Linked DNA regions of Azospira inquinata. Each later gene encodes a partner of the first gene's protein in a complex. Links are inferred from orthologs where the notes say so. Each region holds a gene or a part of one and is shown in the gene's direction. Other genes may lie near its edges. The genes, in order: groL and metK.

Region 1 (9,773 bases):
CTGGGCCAGCTTGTGCAGCAGGGGCGTCAGGTCATCCACTAGCGCCAGTTCCGCCTGAGTACGGGCCTTCCAGCCCAGCCCCAAGGGGGCCATAAGTTCGCTCAGGGCTTCGCCATCGAAGATGCGGCGGCGGAGCACTTCGTCCACAAAGGCTTGCAGTGCGGCGGCGTCCAGCTTGTGCCTGGTAGCGATGCCGGTGAGTTCCTGAACTTTTTTCTCAGCCTTGAAGCGTTCGTAACCAGCGCGGATTTCCTTTTCTTCCAGCGCCTCGCCCAGGGGCAGGCTGCGGATGTAGGCGGTGATGTCTTCCCCTTCGTCCATGAATTTGGCGTCGGCCTGGATGAGACCGATCAATTGCTCCCGGCTCATGGTGGTCTTGCTGCTGGGGGTCTGGGCCGTCAGGCGGGCGATGAGGCCCATGATGTAGTCGTAGTCGATGAGGCTGGAGGCGAAGAGCACGAATTCGAAATCCAGTTGCTGGACTTCGGCAGGCGCATGCTCCCCTTCCTTTGCTTGCTGCTCCTTGAGGCGCTTGGCGATTTCCAGGTAGGTGCAGCGGAAGCTCTGCAATTGGTCCCGGGGCAGGAGGGCTTCCATCTTGGCCTTTTGCTCGGGGGCTAGGTCAGTGTACTGGTCCAGCTGGGTCTTGAGGCGCTGCACTTCCTTGAAGCGGGTGATGAATTCGATGCGGGCCGTGTCACCCTTGAGGTTGTAAACCTGCTCGGGCTCGCAGGCTAGGTTCTTTTGCTCCATGAAGCGTTCCATGCCCGCGACGGCAGCCTCGTATTTGCCCAGCACGTCGGCTGCCGGGTCCACCAGCCAGATGGCGTGGGCCCGGTCCACCTTTTCTCCGGAGAAAAGGGCGATGGCGGCATCCACTTCTTTTTGCTGCTGGCGAAAGTCGAGTACGTTGCCGTAGGGCTTGCTGTCGTTGAGTACCCGATTGGTCCGGGAGAAGGCCTGTATCAGGCCGTGGTGCTTGAGGTTCTTGTCCACGTACAGGGTGTTGAGGTACTTGGAGTCGAAGCCGGTGAGCAGCATGTCCACCACGATGGTGATGTCGATCTTTTTCCCATGGGGCAGGTCCCCATTGGGGTATTGCTGATCCTTGATGCGCTTTTGTACATCCTGATAGTAGAGGTCGAACTCGCCGATGCGGTGGTTGGTGCCATAGCGGGCGTTGTAGTCGGCGATGATGCGGGTGAGGGCGGCCTTCTTGCCTTCCGGGTCCTGCTGGTTGTCGGCTTTTTCCTGGGGCAGGTCTTCCTGAATCTGCTGCACGTCCTTGTTGCCTTCGGCGGGCGGCGAGAAGACGCAGGCGATATTCAGGGGGGCGAACTCCGGATTCTGCTTGCGTATTTTCTCCTGCACGGTCTGGAACAGGGCGTGATATTCGATGGCGTCGTTGATGCTGGCGGTGGCCAGCAAGGCGTTGAATTTGCGCTCGGCGGTGGCGGCGTCGTGCTTGGAGAGGATGGCTTCGACGACTTTACGCTTGGCCAGGGGCTCGCCGGGTTTGGGTGGGTGCTTACCCTCCGGCTTGAAGTAATCCACGTGGAAACGCAAGACATTGCGGTCTTCAATGGCGTGGGTGATGGTGTATTGGTGCAGGCAACGCTGGAATAGGTCGTCGGTGGTGCGGTAACTGGCCTGCTGGCCTTCAATCTGCTGATAGGTGGCGTTCTGCTCGAAGATGGGTGTGCCGGTAAAGCCGAACATCTGGGCGTTGGGGAAAAAATCCTTAATGGCCTTGTGGTTGTCGCCGAATTGGGAGCGGTGGCATTCATCAAAGATGAACACCATGCGTTGCTGGCGCAGCGGTTCCAGACGCTCTTTGTAGTTGCGCTTGTTGCTGTCATCCAGCGCTAGGCCCAGCTTCTGGATCGTGGTGACGATAACCTTATCGGCTTTGTCGTCGGACAGCAGGCGACGCACCAGGGTTTCGGTATTGGTGTTTTCTTCGACGCAGTTTTCCTGGAAGCGGTTGAATTCCTCCCGGGTCTGGCGATCCAGATCCTTGCGGTCCACCACGAACAAACATTTGTCGATGTCCGGGTTGTCCTTGAGCAGGGTGGAGGCCTTGAACGAGGTAAGCGTCTTGCCGCTGCCGGTGGTGTGCCAAATGTAGCCATTGCCGCAGCGTTGGTGGATGCAGTCCACAATGGCCTGCACGGCATAAATCTGGTAAGGCCGCATCATTAGCAGCTTCTGCTCGCAGGCCACCAGCACCATATAACGGCTGATCATCTGGCCCAGGGTGCATTTGGCGAGAAACTGCTCGGCGAAAACCTCCAGATTGGTGATTTTTTTGTTGTTCTTGTCGGCAAATTGGTAAACCGGCAGAAAGCGTTCATCCGCGTTGAAGCTGAAATGGCGGGCGTTGTTGTTGGCAAAGTACCAAGTGTCCGCCCGGTTGCTCACAATGAAGAGCTGGATGAAGCAGAGCAGGGTCTTGCTGTAGCCGTTGCCAGGGGCGTCCTTGTAATCCACGATTTGTTGCATGGCTCGGCGCGGACTGACGGCCAAAGTCTTGAGCTCAATCTGCACCACCGGAACCCCGTTGATGAGCAGCATCACGTCGTAGCGGTGGTAACTGTTATCGGTGTTGATGCGTAACTGGTTGACCACTTCAAAGTGGTTTTTGCACCAGTCTTTGATATTGACCAACGTGTAGTTCAAGGGGGTGCCGTCGTCCCGTTCGAAAGCCGTGATGCTGCGCAACGTCTGAGCCGCTTTATAGACATCCGCCGTAATAACGGTATCGAGCAGGCGCTGAAATTCGCCATCGGTGAGTTTGACCCGGTTTAATGCTTCAAATTTTTCACGGAAATTGGCTTCTAGGGCTGCCCGATCCCGGATGTCCGGGCGGTAGGTGTATTTGAGGTCATCCAGCTTGGCAATCAGATCAAGCTCGATTTGGTTTTCCGTGGTTGACATGTGGATCACCTGAAACAGGCGAATGGTATTTTGTAATGGGCGGAGTCTAACAGTGCTTGGCGGAGCAACCCAACTACCATGAGGGTGACAAGTGCGCTATGGCTTTCCTTTCATTTGTTGTGGGGAGCGTTGCCCTGGAGTGGCCTTCCAATGCTTCGGCGCTGGAGGAATGTTTTTCCGAAAGGGGAAACGGCATGAACCAGCCGCTGCCTCCGCAAAACGGGGAACAGGGGAGGTGGGCCTGGGAGTCTGACCTTCTCCCCAATCACCCCACCCCACAATTTTCCCGTCCCCAGGGCTTGAAATCCCCCTAAGCCGCCCCTATTATTAGCACTCGCAACGGTTGAGTGCTAACACCCGGTGGGGTGGGGCACCGACGCCGGACAAATTCCACCGTACAACTTCGCAACAAGGAGCTAAATCCTATGAAAATCCGTCCCTTGCATGATCGCGTGATCGTCAAGCGCCTGGAAGAAGAACGCAAGACCGCTTCCGGTATCGTTATCCCCGATGCAGCCGCTGAAAAGCCCGATCAAGGTGAAGTGGTTGCCGTGGGCAACGGCAAGCTGCTGGACAACGGTGAAGTCCGCAAGCTGGAAGTGAAAGTGGGTGACCGGGTGCTGTTCGGCAAATATTCCGGTCAGACCGTGAAGGTGGATGGCCAGGAAGTGCTGGTCATGCGCGAAGAAGACCTGATGGGCGTGATTGAGGCCTAAGCCTCCTTTCCCCCTGTTCAATCGATTTATTGAGGAGAGTATCAATGCCTGCTAAGGAAGTTAAATTCGGCGATTCCGGTCGCGCCCGCATGGTTGAAGGCGTCAATATTCTGGCTGACGCTGTCAAAGTGACCCTGGGCCCCAAGGGCCGTAACGTGGTGCTGGAACGCTCTTTCGGCGGCCCCACCGTGACCAAGGACGGTGTGTCCGTGGCCAAGGAAATCGAACTGAAGGACAAGTTCGCCAACATGGGCGCCCAAATGGTCAAGGAAGTGGCTTCCAAGACCTCCGATCTGGCCGGTGACGGCACCACCACGGCTACCGTGCTGGCCCAAGCCATTGTCCGGGAAGGCATGAAGTACGTGGCCGCCGGCATGAACCCCATGGATCTGAAGCGGGGTATCGACAAGGCGGTGGAAGCTACCATTGATGAGCTGAAGAAGCTGTCCAAGCCCTGTTCCACCACCAAGGAAATCGCCCAAGTCGGCTCCATTTCCGCCAACTCCGATGCCTCCATCGGTGAAATCATCGCCCAGGCCATGGAAAAGGTCGGTAAGGAAGGCGTGATCACCGTGGAAGACGGCAAGTCCCTGCAAAACGAACTGGAAGTTGTGGAAGGGATGCAGTTCGACCGCGGCTACCTGTCCCCCTACTTCATCAACAATCCGGATAAGCAAATCGCCATCCTGGAAAACCCCTATGTGCTGCTCTTCGACAAGAAGATATCCAACATTCGGGATCTGCTGCCGGTACTGGAACAAGTGGCCAAGGCCAGCCGTCCCCTGCTGATCATCGCCGAAGACGTGGAAGGGGAAGCCCTGGCCACCCTGGTGGTGAACAACATCCGCGGCATCCTGAAGACCGTGGCCGTCAAGGCTCCTGGCTTCGGCGACCGTCGTAAGGCCATGCTGGAAGACATCGCCATCCTCACCGGCGGTCAAGTGATCTCCGAAGAAGTGGGCCTGTCCCTGGAAAAGGCCACCCTGGAAGATCTGGGCCAAGCCAAGCGCATCGAAGTGGGTAAGGAAAACACCACCATCATCGACGGCGACGGCACGGAAGACGCCATTAAGGCCCGCGTGACCCAAATCCGCGCCCAAATCGAAGCCGCCACTTCCGATTACGATCGGGAAAAGCTGCAAGAACGGGTGGCCAAGCTGGCCGGCGGTGTGGCCGTGATCAAGGTGGGTGCTGCCACCGAAATGGAAATGAAGGAAAAGAAGGCTCGCGTGGAAGATGCCCTGCACGCTACCCGCGCCGCCGTTGAAGAAGGGATCGTCCCCGGGGGCGGTGTTTCCCTGCTGCGCGCCCGTGCCAATGTGGGCTCCCTGAAGGGTGCCAACCACGAACAAGACGCCGGCATGAAGATTGTGCTGCGTGCCGTGGAAGAACCCCTGCGCCAAATCGTGGCCAACGCTGGCGACGAACCCTCCGTGGTGGTGAACAAGGTGCTGGAAGGCTCCGGTAACTTCGGTTACAACGCTGCCACCGGCGAATACGGCGACATGGTGGCCATGGGCGTGCTGGATCCCACCAAGGTGGAACGCACCGCCCTGCTGAACGCCGCCTCTGTGGCCGGTCTGATGCTGACCACCGACTGCATGGTGGCCGAACTGGTGGAAGACAAGCCTGCTGCTGCCGGCATGCCCGATATGGGCGGCATGGGCGGTATGGGTGGCATGGGCATGGGGATGTAATTTCCCCCGAGTCCTGCACTCAAGCAAAAGCCCGGCTTCGGCCGGGCTTTTTTATGGGGCAGAGGGGGCAAGACCTCCACCCCGGGGGAAGTCCCCCCTTTCAGCGGCGGATCAGATAACGGATGGTGGGGCCGTCCTGCACCACCTCCAGTACCTCATAGCCGTGGTTTTTCGCATCCACGGGAATACTGTTGATGGACTGGGGACAGTCGGTCACCACTTCTAGCACCTGGCCCGGAGCCAGCTGGGGCAAGGCCTCCAGGGTGGCCACCGCCGGGTAGGGACAGGGCTCCCCCCGCATATCCAGGCGGAAATCGGGGGCGGGCAGGGAAGCGGGTTGGGTCGGGGTTTGGGTCATAGGGCCTCCTGGGCCGCTTTACGGGCAAAGAAATGTTTTTCCCACCACAGCACGGCCAACAGGGCGACGGCCAGCAGCAGATAGGTGACCAGCAGGCCTCCTGCCGGGCCAAAGGTTTCCAGCAGATTGACCTTGGCGTAGGGGGTGACCAGAAGGGGGGTCAGATCGTCCCAGTAAATGGCCAGCAGGGTAGAGCCGATCACATTGCCCAGACCTACCCACCAGTAATGCACCTGGCCTTCCACGGCCCGGTACATCCAGCCCGTTTCACAGCCCCCGGCCAGCACAATGCCAAAGCCGAAGAGCAGTCCCCCCAGTACCGCATTGGGCCCGGCCCACATAATCTTGGGGGCCACTCCCAGTTGCACGTAGCTGAAGACGCCGATAACGCTCACCGCCATACCCAGGAGAATGGCCTTGGCCATCTGGGTACGGCCGGTGATCCACAAATCCCGGAAAGCGGAGGTGAAGCAGACCTGGGCCCGTTCAATGATTAGGCCGAAGGCCAGTCCGAACAGGGCTGCCAGCCCCAGCTTGGGGGTGGCCCCCACCTTGCTGCCCGCCCAGGCCAGAAAGGCGAGAAACACCACCATGCCTAGGCGAAAGCGGCGGGCCGCCTGGCGGGGATCCTGTTGCAGGGGCGTGGGGGCGCTCACCTTTTGCAGCTTCAGGGGTACCCGGAACAGGGGTAGCAGGGTAAAGCGGGCGCCAAACCAGGTGCCCACGGCGGTCGCCAGGGCAAAGAACCAGGCGTGCAGGGAAAACTGGGGAATGCCGGTGAAAAAGGCGGCCAGATTGCAGCCCATGGCCAGACGGGCGCCAAAGCCGGCAATGATGCCGCCCACCAGGGCCTGGGCGATGCGGATCGGATGCTGGGGCAGGCGCAGCTTGACGTTGTTGGCCCACAGGGCGGCGGCGAAGCAACCGGCGAACATGCCCAGGATCATCATCCCATCCACCCGTTCCAGGGGCGTACCCTCAAAGTGCATGAGCTTGAAATAGGTCCAGGTTTCCGGGTGGTAACCGGCGAATTGGAGCAGGTGGCCGCCCCAGCGGGTGAATTCCCCGGTCACGGCCCAGAAGGTGCCGGTGATGCCGAAGTAGTAGGCGGCCAGCACCCCGGCGGCGATGATGGCCGGCACGGGAGGCCAAAAGGTGATGAGAAAGCGTTGCTTGAAGGTCGGCCAGTTCATGGCGGCAAAAACTCCTGAAACGAAAAAAGACCGGGGGCCGAAAAACCGGCTGGGCCCGTCGGGGGCGCATTTTCCCACGTTTCCTCGCCCTTTCCGACGGAAGGGGCGCCCAAAACCCAAAACCCAAAACCCAAAACCCAAAACCCAAAACCCAAAACCCAAAACCCAAAACCCAAAACCCAAAACCCAAAACCCAAAACCCAACCCTCTGCTTGCTGGGGCAAGGACGGCTCCCGTATCACCCTACGTGCTCGTGGCCCCGGGCTGGCCATAGGGCAGGGGGGCCCGATCTGCCTACCAGGCCACCTTGCCCCGTCCCCGCTTGATTTCCCCATGCCGCTGCTTGCTTTCCTTGCGCCGCCCCAGTGCGGCCCGGGAGGGGCGGGTGGGGCGCCGGGGCTTGTCTGTATGGGCGGCCTCCGCCACCAGGGCGTTGAGCCGTTCCAGGGCGGCGGCCCGGTTCTGTTCCTGGGTGCGGAATTCCTGGGCCTTGATGACCAGTATCCCGTCCCGGGTGAGGCGCTGGTCCCCCAGGCGCAGCAGCCGCTCCTTGAGCCAGTCGGGTAGGGAGGAGGCCCGGATGTCGAAGCGCAGGTGAATGGCGGAGGACACCTTGTTCACGTTTTGCCCCCCGGCCCCCTGGGCCCGGATGGCTTCCAGGGTAACTTCTTCAGGGGCAACGGTATAAACGGGCATGGCGGGGGCGGGCGGCAGACAGGGCAAGGGGGTGAAGAATGCCACGGGCCGGGGCCCCTGTCCTCCTTCAGCCATGAAAAAGGGGCCCGAAGGCCCCTTGGGGAGGGTCGCCAGAGAAGACGGTGGTGGCTCGAAACCGTGGCTTCGCCCCCCTAGAGGGTGACCTGACTCCCCAGTTCCACCACCCGGTTGGAGGGCAGCTTGAAAAAGTCCGTGGCGCTACCCGCGTTGCGGAACAGGGCGACGAAGAGCTTTTCCCGCCACAAGGGCAGCTGGCCGCCGAGCCGGGGAATGATGGTTTCCCGGCCCAGGAAGAAGGACACCTCCGCCAGGTCCAGGGGCAAGCCCTGGGCGGCGCAATGGTCCAGGGCCAGGGGAATGTCCGGTTCATCCTTGAAACCGTAATTCACCGCCACATGCCAGAAATTGTCCCGCAGGTGGCTGACCGTTAGCCGTTCCCCCTCCGGTACATAGGGGGTGTCGATGAAATGGACGGAAAGCAGCACCACCCGTTCATGGATGACCTGGTAGTGCTTCAGGCTGTGGAGCAGGGGATGGGGCACCATGGAGGCGTCCGGGGTCATGAAAATGGCCGTGCCCGGGGTGGTGGGCACCGGGCTCAGGGCCAGACTGGCCATGAAATCGGTCATGGGCATGGCCTCCGCTTCCAGGCGCCGGCGCAGCAGCACCCGGCCCCTTTTCCAGGTGGTCATGATGACGAAGAGGCCGATACCGAAGGCCAGGGGAAACCAGCCCCCATCCTTGATCTTGGTGGCGTTGGCGAAGAAAAAGGCCCCGTCTAGGACGAGGAAGCCCCCCAGCACCAGGGCCCCCATGGTCAGGCTCCATCCCCACAGGCTGCGCACCACAATAAAGGCCAGGATGGAGGTAATGACCATGGTGCCGGTCACGGCGATGCCGTAGGCCGCCGCCAGGTTGGAGGAGGAGCCGAAGCCCAGGACCAGGGCCATGACCGCCAGTAGCAGCAGCCAGTTCACCGTGGGCAGGTAAATTTGCCCCTGCTCCTTATCCGAGGTGTGGAGCACCGCCATCCGGGGGGAGTAGCCCATCTGCATGGCCTGCTGGGTAATGGAATAGCAGCCGGAAATGACCGCCTGGGAAGCGATTACCGTGGCCAGGGTGGATAGCCCCACCAGGGGCATCAGGGCCCAGTCCGGGGCGAGCCGGTAGAAGGGGTTTTCAATGGCGTCCGGGTGGGTGAGGAGCAGGGCCCCCTGGCCGAAGTAATTGAGTACCAGGGCAGGCAGCACCAGGCCGAACCAGGCCAACTGAATGGGCTGGCGGCCAAAGTGGCCCATGTCCGCGTAGAGGGCTTCCGCCCCGGTCAGGGCCAGGACCACCGCCCCCAGGGAGAGAAAGGCCAGGCGGGGATCGGCGGCAATGAAGCCCAGGGCATGGCGGGGGTCCAGGGCCGCCAGCACCGCCGGATAGCGGGCAATGCTCACCACCCCCATGAGGGCCAGGGCCGCGAACCAGACCGTCATCACCGGCCCGAACAGCTTGCCGATGCTGGCGGTGCCGTGGCGCTGGAAGAGGAAGAGGGTGAGGATCACCGCCAGGGCGATGGGGAGAATGAAGGGCTTGAAGTCCGGGGTGACCACTTCCAGGCCTTCCACCGCCGACAGCACGGACACCGCCGGGGTGATGACCCCGTCCCCGTAGAACAAGGCGGCGCCGAAAAGGCCCAGGAGCATTAGGCCGTGGGCGTAGGGTTTGCCCGCCGCGCCCCGCAGCACCAGGGCCATGAGGGCCATGACCCCCCCTTCCCCCTTGTTGTCGGCCCGCATGATGAAAGCCACGTATTTGAGGGAGACCACAATCATCAGGGACCAGAAAATCAGGGAAAGAATGCCCAGCACATTGTCGTGGCTGACGGGCACCGGATGGTGGGCCCCGGCGAAAATTTCATGGACCGTGTAAAGGGGGCTGGTGCCGATGTCTCCATAGACCACCCCCAGGGCGGCCAGGGCCAGGGGCGCCATGGGGCCCCCATGACGGTTTTCATTGCCTTGCATGATGACTCCTGTTGTTATGGTGTGCCCGTCTCAAGGGCGGGGGGACGGACCGCAAGGGTCCGCCGGGCCGGTGGCGGCGGAAACTCCCCCGGAGTTTCCCGCGATCCGCCCCTGGCCGAGGCCCGGGCTAGGGTTGGAAG
Region 2 (9,742 bases), 920 kb from region 1 along the record:
TGCCGTCCACCGGATTTTTGCTCACCAGCCCCCGCCCCCCCAGCCAGCGGTAAAAGCCCCGCCAGGCGGAGAGGGTACGGGCGATGGAGCGACCGGAAAGGCCCCGGCCATGGATCTGGCCCATGAAACGGCGCAACTGGAGGCCCTGGAGCCGGACCAGGGACACCGGGGGCTGGGCCTCCCGGGCCAGGGCCAGGAGGGCCGCCAGATCCCGGCCATAGCCGGCCACGGTCAAGGGGGACTGGCGGCGCTGATCCGTCAGTTCCGCCAGATAGGCGTCCACCAATTCCTGGTCCGTCATGAGGACGCCCCTCCCGCCTTCCGCCCCGCCTTAAGCCAGCGTCAGGCTCAGGCCGGGCGCAGGGCCCGGCTGATGGCGGCGGAAACCAGTTCCCCCAGCCGTTCCAGGTAGAGGGTGCCCATGTCGGAATAAAAGCGCTGGGGATCTTCGCTGCCCAGGGCCACCATGCCGAAGGTGCCATCCCCCTTTTGCAGGGCGATCAGGGCCTGGGAGCGGATCTGGGGCGAGGCTTCGCCAAACCAGGTGGAGGTCTCGAAGCCGGAGGTGGTACCGCAATAGGGCCGGGAAAGGGTTTCGGCAAAGACCTGGAGTTCCTCGGACACGGCGGCGAATTCGGGCAATTCCCCCACTCCCTGGGGCTGATCCCAGAGGCGCAGGGCCACGTGGGGTACGGCGAAATCCTCTTCCAGGTGGAAATCCAGCACATGGATCACCGCCTGGAAGGTGGACGCGGCCACCAAGCCCACAGCCAGGCGGTGCATTTTTTCGCTGATGGCGTCGTTATCCTCGCCAAACTGGATCAGTTCCCCCAGCTTGCCCGCCAGGGCCTTGTTCTTTTCCCGCAGGTCGATCATCTGCCGTTCGGTAATGGAAATGGTCCGGCCACCGTGGGGATGGGGCAGCACCAACCGGGTCAGCAGGTCCGGGTGTTCTTCGAAAAACTCCGGGCTCTCCAGCAGGTACTGGGCCACTTCGTCGCTGTTCAGGCTCATAGATCGATTTCTCCGCTAAAAACGGTGACCGCCGGGCCGGTCATGAGCACCGGAGTGCCCGCCCCCGCCCAGGCAATGGAAAGTTCGCCGCCCCGGGTGCTCACCCGCACCGGGGAATCCAAAAGGCCCCGGCGGATGCCGGACACCACGGCGGCGCAGGCGCCGGTGCCGCAGGCCAGGGTTTCCCCGGCGCCCCGCTCATAGACCCGGAGCTTGATGTGATGCCGGTCCTGGACCGCCATAAAGCCCGCGTTCACCCGTTGGGGAAAGCGGAGATGGGATTCGATGAGGGGACCTTCCTCCGTCACCGGATGCCGATCCACGTTCTCCACCACCTGCACGGCGTGGGGGTTGCCCATGGACACGGCGCCGATCTCCACGGTCCGGTCCCCCACCTTAAGGGGCTGGACCGGGGCATCCGTATCGCTGACAAAGGGAATGCGGGCCGGTTCAAAGATCGGGACGCCCATATCCACGGTCACCAGACCGTCCGCCTCCAGACGGGGGCCGATGACTCCGGCTTGGGTTTCCACCCGGATTTCGGACTTGGCGGTAAGGCCCTGGTCATGGACAAAGCGGACAAAACAGCGGGCGCCATTGCCACACTGCTCCACCTCGCCCCCGTCGGCGTTGAAAATCCGGTAGCGGAAATCCACCCCCGGCTGACGGGCCGGCTCCACCAGCAGCAGCTGGTCGCAGCCCACGCCGAAATGGCGATCCGCCAAAAAGCGGATCTGCTCCCGGGTCAGATGAACGGACTGACGCACCCCGTCGATCACGACAAAGTCGTTACCCAGGCCGTGCATCTTGGAAAATTTAAGCTTCATGATGGGAATTCGCTGTTATTAGGCGCAAGCCGCCGTTTGCAAAGGCTTGGCCATTATAAAGTCATCCATGACGAAGCCGTGGCCGATGTCACGGCACACTGCCGCCCGCTGCCGGAAACCGTAGGCCCGATAGGCCGCCAGGGCCCGGGTATTGCCCTTATTTACCGCCAGCACCAGGGTTTGCCCTCCCGCCTCCCGGGCCGTGGCGGCGGCCCAATCCACCAGGGCCCGGCCCACACCCCGGCCCTGGGCCTGGGGATGGACGTAGAGCTTGTCCAGCTTGAATTCCCCGGGAGTATCCGTGGTTTCCAGGCAGGCAAAGCCCACCATGGCATCCTCCAGACCAGCCGTCATCCAGCACACGGTCCAGCCCGGGCCGGGGGCACCAGCCTGGGCGGCCAAATCCCGGGGCTGGTAGCGCTCCGCCAGCATGTGGTCGATCTGGGCCTGGGGAATCAGGGCCGAATAGGTGTCCTGCCACACCACCCGGGCCAGGGCGATAAGCTCGGGCACCCGGTCCGGAGCTAGGGGCGCCAGATTCAGGGAGGAAGGGGTAGGGGCGGAGACAGCAGAGGAAACGGCGGTCATGGGCAGAAAAAGGTCGAAACTGGAGACAGAACCAGGAAGCCCCCATCTTACCCCCGCCCGAAGGGGGCGCTGCCCCGGGACTTAGGGGTAAAAGCGGGCTTCCCCGGGGGGACGGGTCTTGAAGCGCTTATGCAGCCAATAATATTGGGCCGGACACTGGCGCACCCGGGCTTCGATAAAGGCATTCATGCGCCGGGTGTCGGCATTAAGGTCCGGCCCCGGATAGTCCTCCCAGGGGGCTTCCAGGGTCACCCGATAGCCCTGGGGGGTCATCCGGGTCAGGCAGGGCAGCACCCGGGCATGGGCCAGCTTGGCGAGCCGGGGCACCCCGGTGATGGTCGCCGCAGGGGTACCGAAAAAGGGCACGAAAATGGCATCCCGGGGGCCGAAATCCAGGTCCGGCAGGTAATAGAAGGGACGACCGGAGGCCAGGCCCCTCACCGCCTTACGCAGGCCGTCCAGGCGGGAAAGAAGCTGGGGCTGGTTGAAGCGCATACGCCCGGCGTAGAGAGCGGCGTCGAAGACCAGATTTTTCTGGTTGGCGTACACCGACAGCATGGGCATTTCCAGGGTGAGCCGGGTCCAGCCCGCGTCCAAGCCGACAAAATGGGGACTGAGGAGTATCACCGGCGTTCCGTCGGTAGGCAGATGTTCCAGGCCTTCCAACTGGATCAGGCGGCGCAAACGCGCTGGCGAGGCCCACCAGAGCAGGCTCCGGTCCAGAAAAGACTGGCCGAAGGCGATGAAGTGCTGCAAGGCCAGGCGGCGCCGCGCCTCGGGTGCCAACTCGGGGAAACACAAGCCCAGGTTGGTGAGGGCCACCCGGCGCCGTTCCCGGCCCAGGACATAGAGCAGACGGCCAAAACCGGCCCCCAGGGCCCGCAGCCAAGCCAGGGGCAGAAAATGGAGGAGCCAGAGCAGGCCCACGGCCAGCCGGGTCATGGCCGCTCCTCCCCCACCGGGGCGGAGGCCCCGCCCTCCCTGGAAGGGGATCGCCCAGTCTCCATGGCCGCCGGCGCCACATGCCAGCCGGAGGCGGGCGCGGGACTTGGGGACAGGGCCCCGGCGGGGGGCGGCTCGGCGCCGGAGGGCCGCTTGTAACGGTTATAGCCCCACAGGTACTGGCTCGGACATTGGCGAATCAGGCCTTCCAGCTCCTGGTTGATCTGGGCCGCCCGAACTTCCGTGGAGCCCTCCAGAGGGTGGAGGGTTTCCTGAAGATGGAGATGGAAGCCCCGCCCTCCGGGCAGGCGCTCCGCGTAGGCCAGCAGCACCCGGGCGCCGGTTTCCGAAAGACGGGCGGCCAGGGTCATGGTGTAGGCGGGGCGACCAAAGAAATCCAGCCATTTGCCTTCCCCGGCTCCCGGCGCCTGGTCCGGCAGCATGCCCACCGCTTCCTTGCGCTTTAAGGCGCGGAGCAGGTGGCGCACCCCGGAGAGGTCGGCGGGGGCCAGTTGCAGCCGCTGATCCCGGGCCCGGCCCTGGACGATCAGGGGTTCCAGCCAGGCCTGTTTGGGGGGCCGGTAGAGCACCGTAATGGGGGATTCGGGACGGCAATGGGCGGCGTAATACTGGGCGGTCACCTCGAAGCAGCCCAGGTGGGGGGTGAGGAAAATAATGCCCCGGCCTTCGGCCCAGGCCGCTTCCACCAGCTCCCAGCCGGTCACCCGGACCACCCGGCCCGCCGCTTCTTCCAGGGGCCGCAGCCAGACCTTGGGCAATTCCAGCATGCCTTTACCCGCTTCGGCCACCGCCTGGGGCACCAGCCGGGCCGCCGCCTCCGGGGCGTAGGCCAGGGCCAGGTTTTCTTCCAGATGGGCCCGGTAGACGGGGGACAGGCGATAGGCCAGGCGGCCCACCAGGGCCCCCAGGGCGTGAAGCCAGGAAAGGGGCAGAAGGGAAAGGATACGGAACAGAGCGGCCAAGGGAGTGTCTCAGTACCAGGTCGCCCTGGTTTGACCCGGGGCGGGTGAAAAATTAGAATTATCGCGCCGCCGAGTTAATCAGGACAACTTGCAGGGCGGATCAAAAATTCTGCTAAAGCGTCGCCTGCTCCTCCCCCCGAGCGGTAACGCCATCCACCACAACAAAAGGGGAGAGGAGTATTTATCTTGGCAAAAGAGTTTCTGTTTACCTCGGAATCCGTTTCCGAAGGCCATCCGGACAAGGTCGCTGACCAGATTTCCGATTCCGTGCTGGACGCCATTCTGGCGGAAGACCCCAAGGGCCGGGTCGCCTGCGAAACCCTGGTATCCACCGGTCTGGTGGTCATGTCCGGGGAAATCACCACCAAAGCCAACATCAATTACCGGGACATCGCCCAGGAAGCGGTGCGGCGCATTGGTTACACCGATTCGGAAATCGGCTTCGACTACAAGTCCTGCGCCATTCTGGTGGCCATCAACAAGCAATCCCCGGACATCGCCCAGGGGGTGAATGAAGGGGAAGGCCTGGATCTGGACCAGGGTGCCGGCGACCAGGGGCTGATGTTCGGCTATGCCTGCAACGAAACCCCGTCCCTCATGCCCCTGCCCATCTACTACGCCCACCGCATCATGCAGCGTCAGGCCGAGGTGCGCAAGGATGGTCGCCTGCCCTGGCTGCGTCCCGACGCCAAGAGCCAGCTCACGGTGAAATACGTGGACGGTAAGCCGGTGGCCATCGACACCGTGGTGGTTTCCACCCAGCACAGCCCGGAAGTCTCCCACGCCCAGATTACCGAAGCGGTGGTAGAAGAAATCATCAAGCCCGTGCTGCCCCCGGAATTGCTCAACGGCAACACCCGCTACCTGATCAACCCCACCGGCCGGTTCGTAGTGGGCGGTCCCCACGGGGACTGCGGCCTCACCGGGCGCAAGATCATTGTGGACACCTACGGCGGTGCCGCCCACCACGGCGGCGGCGCTTTTTCCGGCAAGGATCCTTCCAAGGTGGACCGCTCCGCCGCCTACGCGGGCCGCTATGTGGCCAAGAACATCGTGGCCGCCGGTCTGGCGGACAAGTGCGAAGTCCAGGTAGCCTATGCCATCGGCGTGGCCAAGCCCGTTTCCCTGATGGTGAATACCTTCGGCACGGGCAAGATCGCCGATGAAAAAATTGTGGAACTGGTGGGCCGTCACTTCGACCTGCGTCCCAAGGGCATTATCCAAACCCTGGACCTGCTCCGCCCCATCTACGCCAAAACCGCCGCCTACGGCCACTTCGGTCGGGAAGAGCCGGAATTCACCTGGGAAGCCACGGACAAGGCGGCTGCCCTGCGGGCCGACGCGGGCCTATAATCCGGGGCGCGCCTGCGCCATACTGCTTTTGTCGTAGCTCAGACGCCCAGCCACCCGCTGGGCGTTTTTGTATCCGCCCACCCGGCGGCCGCCACCGGGCCCCAAGCCCCGCCTGTTCTTTTGCAAAGGTCAAACAACAATATGCCGGTCCAACTCGTCGCCGCCACGCCTTCCGCCTATGCCTTTCCCCTGCTCATCAAGCACCTGCTCCACTCGGCCCTGACCCAGCATCCGGATCAGGAAATCGTTTACCGGGACAAGGTGCGCCACACCTACCGGGATCTGGAACAGCGCATCGGCCGGCTGGCCAACGGTCTGGCCGGGCTGGGGGTGGAAGCGGGCAAGACGGTGGCCATCATGGACTGGGACAGCCACCGCTATTTGGAATGTTTTTTTGCCGTGCCCATGATGGGGGCGGTGCTGCAAACGGTGAATGTGCGCCTCACTCAGGACCAGCTCCTGTACACCCTGAACCACGCCCGGGCCGACGTGCTTCTGGTCAATAGCGAATTCCTGCCCCTCCTGGCCGCCTTTGCGGACAAGCTGGAAACGGTGAAGACCCTGGTACTGATCCACGGAGATCAGGCCGGGGAAAGCAAGGCGGGCCTGGACCTGCCCTTCGCCACGGATTACGAAACCCTGCTGGCCCAGTCTTCCCCGGACTACGATTTCCCTGACTTTGACGAAAACGCCAAGGCCACCACCTTCTACACCACCGGCACCACGGGCTTGCCCAAGGGGGTCTATTTCAGCCATCGCCAGCTGGTGTTGCACAGCCTTTCCGCGGCCACCGCCCTGGGCACCGCCGCCCGCCAGGGGCGCCTGCACCGGGACGACGTGTACATGCCCATCACCCCCATGTTCCACGTGCATGCCTGGGGCCTGCCCTACGTGGCCACCATGCTGGGCCTGAAACAGGTCTATCCGGGCCGCTACCAGGCGGACATGCTCCTCAAGCTGCGCCGGGAGGAAAAGGTGAGCTTTTCCCACTGCGTCCCCACGGTGCTGCACATGATCCTCAACCATCCCCACGCCAAGGACACGGACCTGTCCGGCTGGAAGGTGATGATCGGCGGCTCCGCCTTGGCCCAGGCCCTCGCCTGTACGGCCCTGGCCCGGGGCATGGACCTCTTTACCGGCTACGGCATGTCGGAAACCTGCCCCATCCTCACCATCGCCCACCTCCCCAGCGACCTGGTGGATGCCCCGGCGGAGGAGCAGGCGGTGTACCGGGCCAAGACCGGCCTCACCCTGCCCCTGGTGGATTTGCGCCTGACCGACCCCAACATGGGGGAACTGCCCCGGGACGGCCAGACCACGGGGGAAGTGGTGGTGCGCTCCCCCTGGCTCACCCAGGGCTACCTCCACGCTCCGGAAGCCTCGGAGGAGTTGTGGGAAGGGGGCTACCTGCACACCGCCGACATCGGTTTTATGGACGCCCAGGGCTGGCTGCAAATCACGGACCGGATCAAGGACGTGATCAAAACCGGCGGGGAATGGACCTCCTCCCTGCAACTGGAAGACATCGTGGGCCAACACCCGGCGGTCCATGAAGTGGCCGTGGTGGGGGTGCGGGACGACAAGTGGGGGGAACGGCCCCTGGCCCTGGTGGTGTTAAAGCCGGAATGGGAAGGCAAAATCACCGCCCACACCATCCGCAACTTCGCCGCCCACGCAGCGGAAGTGCAAGGCGTCACCCGCTACGGGGTGCTGATCCAGGTGAGCTTCGTCAAAACCCTGGCCCGCACCAGCGTGGGCAAAATCAACAAGCGCCAGATCCGGGAAGATTTGTCCAAGGCCAAGGGCTAAGACCGCCGGCCTATCGGACTTCCGGGTAACCTACCGCCGAACCTTCCGCATAGGGCATCCGGCCGCCCAGGGCCGCGGGAAGCCAATTTCCCTTCACCCCGCCGCAAGAATGGCTTCCAGCTTGGCTCTCCCGCCCGGCAAAAGTAAGAAGCCCGTCTTTCTTCCCTCTCCGGGCAGAAAAGAAAAGGGGCCGAATGGCCCCTTCATTGCAGCGATTGGGCCGCCCCGGGCGGCCTGCCTCACACCCGGTACTGGCCCACCACCTGACGCATGGCGCCAGCCAGTTCGTCCAGATGCCGGGCCGTGTCCGCCGTGGCGGCCGCCGCGGCGCTGTTTTCTTCCGTCATCTGGGCGATCCGTTCCACCTGCTGGGCAATGCTGGTGCTGGCCACGCTTTGTTCCCGAATGGCTTCGCTGATTTCCCCCACCCGGGCTTCCGTGTCCTGGGACACCTGGCTGATTTCCCGGATCGAGTCGCTGGCCTGGGCGGTACGGGCCACGCCGCTTTCCACCTGATCCACCGCCGCCCGCATGCCTTCGGCGGCGCTCTTGGCGCTGGTCTGCATGGAACCGATGGTGGAGGCGATTTCCTGGGTGGAAGAGGCGGTGCGTTCCGCCAGCTTGCGCACCTCGTCAGCCACCACGGCAAAGCCCCGGCCCGCTTCCCCGGCCCGAGCCGCCTCGATGGCCGCATTCAGAGCCAGGAGATTGGTCTGATCCGCCACTTCCCGAATCACCGCCACCACCGTATTCACCTTGGCGCTGTCCTGATCCAGCAGATCGATGTGTTCGGCGGCGCTGCGCACCACCTGGGCGATGCCGTTGATGTCTTCCACCGTATGGCCGATCACCTCCGCCCCTTCGGTAGCCACCTGGCCGGAACGCACGGCCAGCTGGTTGGTTTCCCCGGCCCGGTCCGCCACGTGGGTGACGCTCACGGTCATTTCTTCCACCGTGGCCGCCATGCTGGCCGCCGCATCGCTTTGCTGGGAGGAACTGACGGACACCTGCTGGGCCGCCGTAGCCATCTGGGCGGCGGCGTCGGACACTTCGGAGGCGTGCTTGGTAATGTCGGACAGGCTTTGCTGCATCCGGTCCAGCAACCGGTTGAAGGCCGCCGCCATAGCGGAAATTTCGTCCTTACCCGTGACCGGCACCCGGCGGGTGAAATCCAGCTCGCTTTCCACCTCTTCCACCAGCCGTTCCACGGCCACCAGGGGCCCTTCCACCCGACGGTAGGTCATGACCCCCATGACAATGGAAAATGCCGCCGCCAGACCGATAACCCCGAGCAGCAGAATAATGCTGTTGTGGTAATCCGCCGCCGAAGCCTGGGCCACTTTCCCGGTCAGGGAAGCCTCATAGGCCAGCAGGTTATTGACCGCCTGCATCATGGCCTTGATCTGGGCCCCATGGCTCAGAATCATCTCCCGGGCCGCCTCGTTTTTACCGTCATTGGACAGGGCCAGGGCCTGGTCCACCAGGGCGAAATAACGGCTCACCTGGGTATTGGCTTCCTGCAACAGGGCCCGGTCCTGGTCATCCAGGGGACGCTGGCGCCCCACCTTATCCAGGAAAGACTTGCGGGCTTCCTGGATGGATGCCATGACGGCCGCCTTGCGGGTGGTGTCAGTGACCAGGATATGGGTCAGCACCAGGGAACGGCTTTCAAACAACTGGGCCGCCGCCCCGTCCGTGCCAATGACGCTGGGCATGACCGATTCGTTAATTTCATTGAGGCGCCCGTCCAGGCGACCCGCCGTATCCAGGGCCACCCAGCCGAGTATGGCCAGGGCAATGAGGGAAGTACAAACCAGCAGAATGAGACGTTTGGCGACCGACATGGGGAACTCCGTAAGGCTGAAGGACAAAAGGGGCCGGGGCCCCACTCTGGCGCTATGTTTTTTATCGCGGTCCCGGATCTGCGCCGGGAGGCTGGCCGCCAGTTGGTCAACTTCCCTGTCACCAGGATCACTACTGTTGGCGATATTTTATCGGACAACGGCATATTACTTCATATTACTTTTGTATTAGATTGTAACTTGCACTTCTCCCCCAAGCCAGAAGAGCCAAGTTATAATGGCCGTCCTCCGAGGAGCGCTGCGAGATTATTGATCCCAGGCTCGGAGTTCCTGGCCACGGGCAGTCGCCCTGGTTGTAACAACGGCGCTCACCTGTTCAACCCTGCCGGCGCGGGGTGCAGCGTGAGTCCGCGTGAGTTCCTTA

Evidence for each region.
Region 2: the proteins of groL (region 1) and metK are in contact, whole or in part, in a cryo-EM structure (PDB 8P4O), measured with the Escherichia coli proteins. The link is inferred for Azospira inquinata from one-to-one orthologs.

The regions. Positions count from the first base shown.
Region 1 is NZ_CP064782.1:2,169,918-2,179,690, forward strand. Bases 3,126-6,023 are described here. They hold groL (chaperonin GroEL), read left to right. Parts: upstream 3,126-3,697; coding sequence 3,698-5,350; downstream 5,351-6,023. Other genes in these bases: groES (co-chaperone GroES), read left to right, coding at 3,363-3,653; yedF (sulfurtransferase-like selenium metabolism protein YedF), read right to left, coding at 5,451-5,708; yedE (selenium metabolism membrane protein YedE/FdhT), read right to left, coding at 5,705-6,023. Outside these bases: Azoinq_RS09955 (type I restriction endonuclease subunit R), read right to left, coding at 1-2,937; more of yedE, read right to left, coding at 6,024-6,901; alternative ribosome rescue aminoacyl-tRNA hydrolase ArfB, read right to left, coding at 7,196-7,642; Azoinq_RS09985 (potassium transporter Kup), read right to left, coding at 7,750-9,633; Azoinq_RS09990 (response regulator), read right to left, coding at 9,761-9,773.
Region 2 is NZ_CP064782.1:1,249,262-1,259,003, forward strand. Bases 3,757-6,623 are described here. They hold metK (methionine adenosyltransferase), read left to right. Parts: upstream 3,757-4,540; coding sequence 4,541-5,707; downstream 5,708-6,623. Other genes in these bases: Azoinq_RS05675 (lysophospholipid acyltransferase family protein), read right to left, coding at 3,757-4,354; Azoinq_RS05685 (fatty acid--CoA ligase), read left to right, coding at 5,849-6,623. Outside these bases: tyrosine recombinase XerC, read right to left, coding at 1-301; Azoinq_RS05655 (DUF484 family protein), read right to left, coding at 349-1,014; dapF (diaminopimelate epimerase), read right to left, coding at 1,011-1,841; Azoinq_RS05665 (GNAT family N-acetyltransferase), read right to left, coding at 1,860-2,429; Azoinq_RS05670 (LpxL/LpxP family acyltransferase), read right to left, coding at 2,511-3,371; more of Azoinq_RS05675, read right to left, coding at 3,368-3,756; more of Azoinq_RS05685, read left to right, coding at 6,624-7,516; Azoinq_RS05690 (methyl-accepting chemotaxis protein), read right to left, coding at 7,756-9,360. UniProt on the Escherichia coli protein: Catalyzes the formation of S-adenosylmethionine (AdoMet) from methionine and ATP.